2 regions of the Comamonas sp. C11 genome follow, and region 1 is predicted to be linked to the other one. Evidence: predicted binding sites of a transcription regulator. Region 1 holds the regulator's gene; the other holds the start of a gene.
What was found. Region 1 encodes sigma-54, which starts transcription at its own class of promoters, with help from an activator protein. Its sites were predicted from a motif close to TGGCANGNAANCTGCTTT; they were not measured.
Positions count from the first base shown of each region.

Region 2: the regulator sigma-54 is predicted to act here: its motif matches at 1,171-1,188, upstream of NOX35_RS10150 ([protein-PII] uridylyltransferase).

Region 1 is NZ_CP101743.1:5,469,717-5,471,915, forward strand. Features, by position in the region: gene NOX35_RS25260 (aspartyl/asparaginyl beta-hydroxylase domain-containing protein) at 1-186, shown strand, start outside; gene NOX35_RS25265 (RNA polymerase factor sigma-54) at 377-1,978, opposite strand; gene lptB (LPS export ABC transporter ATP-binding protein) at 2,124-2,199, opposite strand, start outside.
Region 2 is NZ_CP101743.1:2,201,611-2,203,809, forward strand. Features, by position in the region: gene NOX35_RS10150 ([protein-PII] uridylyltransferase) at 1-1,047, opposite strand, end outside; gene map (type I methionyl aminopeptidase) at 1,238-2,050, opposite strand.

The sequences.
Region 1 (2,199 bases):
GCCGCCAGCTCGCCCAACAACGAAGGCGATCCGCGCGGCATGATCAGCAAGCTGTTCAAGATCTCGTTCTATGCGGGCAAGTACCGCCGCGCCTTCCGCAACTGGAATCCGACCTTCTACAAGATCCTCAAGTTCGGACTGATGATCGGCGTGCTGGTCTGGTTTATCTGGTGGCTGGTTTCTTGATAACCCCCTGAGGCGCTACGCGCCTTCCCCCTGGCCGGGCGCCCCCAAGGGGGACGGCGGCATCGCCGCAAGGGCGGCTCTTGCTCGCTGCCCCTGACTTGAGAAATGCCTTATCAAGGCTCCCGCCCTAAATGCAGAACAAGAAAGCCGCTGTGCGATGCATCAGCGGCTTTCTTGTTTCTGCGGTGCCCTACAGCGCCTTGCGCAGCGTGGTCGTCGGTATCTTGAGCTGCTCGCGGTATTTGGCGACGGTGCGGCGCGCGCACTCGATGCCCTGCTCCTTGAGCATATCGGCCAGCTTGGCGTCCGATAGCGGCTTCTTGGCATCTTCGGCATCGACGAACTGCTTGATCAGCGCACGCACGGCCGTGCTGGAGGCACTGCCGCCGGTTTCCGTGCCCAGGCCCGAGCCGAAGAAATACTTGAGCTCGAAGGTGCCCTGGGGCGTGGCCATGTACTTGGCCGTGGTCACGCGGCTGATGGTGGACTCGTGCAGGCCCAGGGTGTCGGCGATATCGCGCAGCACCAGCGGGCGCATGGCCAGCTCACCATGCACAAAGAAGTTCTTCTGCCGCTCCACGATGGCTTCGGAAACACGCAAGATGGTGTCGAAGCGCTGCTGGATGTTCTTGATGAACCAGCGCGCCTCCTGCAGCTGCTGCTGCAGCGCCGCATGGCCGTCGCTGTTCTTGTGGCGGCGCAGCACACCGGCATAGATGTCGTGCACGCGCAGACGCGGCATGACCTCGGGGTTGAGCTGCACGGAAAAGTCCATCCGGCCGGCGCCGGCCCGCACCGGACGCACGATGACATCGGGCACCACGATATGGCGTTCCACATCGACAAAGCGACGCCCCGGACGCGGCTCCAGTCTGGCAATCAATGCCATGGCCTCGCGCAGTTGCTCCTCGCGCGCGCCGCACAGGCTGGTGAGCTTGCGCAGATCGCGCCGCGCCAGCAGGTCCATGGGCTGCGCACAGATGGCCTGCGCCAGCAGCAGCCGGTTCATATGCGCCTCGGTCGTGCCCTCGTCCTCGGCGGTGCGGATCAGGTCGCGCAGCTGCAGCTGCAGGCACTCGGCCAGATCACGCGCGCCCACGCCCACGGGCTCCAGGCTTTGCAGCAGCTTCAGAGCAATGACAAAGTGCTGCTCCAGCTCCTCGCGCTCTTCCAGGTCGTCGCCGGCTAGGCTCTGCGCCAGCTCCTGCAGGGAATCCTCGAGATAGCCGTCGTCGTTGAGCGACTCGATGAGAAAGCGCAGTGCCGCCATGTCCGCCGCGCCCAGATGCAGGCTCAGCGCCTGACGATGGAGAAAGTCGGTCAGGCTCTGGTGCTCGCGCGCCAGATCGATGGCATCGGTTTCGTCATCGCCATCGCGGTTGCGTGTGGAGCTGCTGGCCGAGGGCGTATCCCACTCGCTGCTGGATTCGCCGCCCCATTCCCCGTCCTGGCCGTCCATGCCGTCGGCCTCCCAGTTCAGCGTTTCCGGGGTCTCGGCACTTGGCGTCTCCGCTATTGTTTCAGCAGCTGCTTGCGTTTGCTTCGCATCATTTTCAGCATGAATACTGTCTGAAGTGTTGTATTCACTTGCGCTAGCAGCTACATCTACAGGAGCATCTCCCGTAGATTCGGCCTCATCGCCAGCACGTTCCAGAAAAGGGTTGTCGACCAGCATCTGCTCGACTTCCTGCGCCAGCTCCAGAGTGGAGAGCTGCAGCAGCTGAATGGATTGCTGCAGCTGCGGCGTCAGCGACAAATGCTGCGAAACGCGTAGCGAGAGACCTGGCTTCATCGAGGCGCGGCTCCCAGACAATCATTGCAAACGCGCACAGTGCCATGGGTTGGCAGCCGGGTCTCCCCAGGGCAAACCCCGGCGCAGCCGGTCAGGGTCCCTTCCGGGGGCAGCGACCACACAAAGTGAAGGAGCGTGGGGGTCATCACATTCTGAAATGTTCGCCCAGATAGACGCGGCGCACATCGGCGTTCTCCACGATCTCCTCGGGCGTGCCTTCG
Region 2 (2,199 bases), 2.5 Mb from region 1:
GAATCGATCATTGAGCTGAATCAGCTCGTGCGAGCCGGGGTTCAGGCGTTCCTCGATGCTCATGCGCACGATCTGGCACAGCTGGGTCACCGCCTTGGCGGCCCAGTAATAGTGGCGCATCAGGGTCTCGCCAGCGCGCATGGCCAGCTTGCGGCCCTCCGGCGTGGTGGAGCGGTAGCCAAAGGCTTCGGCCACGGCGGTCTGCAGGTCAAAGACAAGCCGGTCCTCATGGCGGCCGGCAGCGGCATGCAGGCGTGCACGGATCAGGCTGAGCAGGGACTCGTTGGATTCGAGCTGCTGGACCTCGAAATGGGTGATCAGGCCTTGCTCGGCCAGCTCATGCCAGCTGTTGCCGAAGCCTGCGGCCTTGGCCAGCCAGAGCATGGTGTGCAGATCGCGCAGCCCGCCGGGCGATTCCTTGCAGTTGGGCTCGAGCGAGTAGGGCGTGAAGTCGTATTTTGCGTGGCGCTGGCGCATCTCCAGCAGCTTGCCTTCGACAAAGGCCTTGGGATCGAGCTGCGCGCGGAACTGCTGCTCGAAGTCGGCAAACAAGGCCTTGCTGCCGGTTATGCGGCGTGACTCCAGCATGGCGGTCTGCACCGTCAGGTCCTGTGCAGCCTCCTGCAGGCATTCGGCGATGCTGCGCACGCTGGAGCCGATTTCAAGGCCTGCATCCCAGCAACTGCTGATGAACTGTTCGATGTTGCTCGCAAATTCCACAGCTGGCTGTGCACTGCTTTGGGGCAGCAGCACCAGCACATCGATGTCCGAGTAGGGAAAGAGCTGGGCGCGCCCATAGCCACCCACGGCCAGCAGGGCAGCGCCTTGCGGCATCTGCGCGCGTTGCCAGAGGGTGCGCAGCAGACCATCGGCCAGTTCACTGAAATGGTGCAGCACTCCGCGCACGCTGCGTCTGCCCAGCGTGGGGTTGCGCAGCAACTCCATCTGCCGGGCCTTGGCCTCGCGGTATTGCTCGCGCAGGCTCTGTAGCGAGGTGAGGTCGGAGACGTCGGCAGAGTGGGCGTAGGAGTGGGCAGAGGAGGTCATGCGCAGTAGAAAAAAGCGTTTCAACAGGGCAAGTGCTTGAGCGTCACCTTAACCCAACTGACTTGGGCTTGAGGCCTGTGATGGCAAAAAGATGAGCGCATGGCGCTTGCAGCACAAGGTTTACAAGCAAAAAATATGCCGCATCCAGCTTTGGCCGGATGCGGCATGCAGATCAGCGGCAGCAGCGCGCTCAGGTACGGATGGCCGTGATGAAGTCGGGCGGAGTGGGCGAGCCATCGGACCAGGTCAGCACGTCATAGCCAGTCTTGGTGACGGCCAGCATCAGCTCCCACTGGGCGGTCAGGCTGCGATCCTTGGTGACCACGGTCCAGCCGTCGGGCATGGCCTTGATGTCGCGCTTGCCCAGATTCAGCATGGGCTCGATGGTGAAGACCATGCCTTCTTCCAGCACCATGCCTTCGCCGGGGCGGCCGTAGTGCAGCACCTGGGGCTCGTCGTGGAACACCTTGCCGATGCCGTGGCCGCAGTATTCGCGCACCACGGACAGGTTGTTGCTCTCCGCATAGGTCTGGATGGCGTGGCCGATATCGCCCAGCGTGGCACCGGGCTTGACCTGGGCGATGCCCTTCCACATGGCCTCGAAGGTCAGCTTGGATAGCCGCTTGGCAGCAATCGTGCCTTCGCCGATGATGAACATGCGGCTGTTGTCGCCGAACCAGCCGTCTTCGGTGATGATGGTCACGTCGACATTGACGATATCGCCCTTCTTCAAAGGCTTGTCGTTGGGGATGCCGTGGCACACCACATGGTTGACCGAGGTGCAGACATAGGCCGGATAGGGCGTCATGCCCGGAGGCTGATAGCCCAGGCAGGCCGTCTTGGTGCCTTGCTCGGCCATGCGTTTGGCACAGAGATCATCGATCTGCTGGGTGGTGATGCCGGGTTTGATGTGGGGGGTGATGTAGTCCAGCACATCCGAAGCAAAGCGGCCTGCAACGCGCATGCGCTCGATGTCTTCGGGGGTCTTCAGTGTGATGCTCATGGCCGCAATTATCCCATTGCGCGCTTGAACATGCAGGGCTTGTGGGTGTGAGCATTCGGACTAACCCCGAGGCACGGTAAAATCCGAGGCTCACCGAATTCAGCGCTTTGGCCCGGTCCTCTCAGGCAGAGGATTGGCCAGGACGCTTT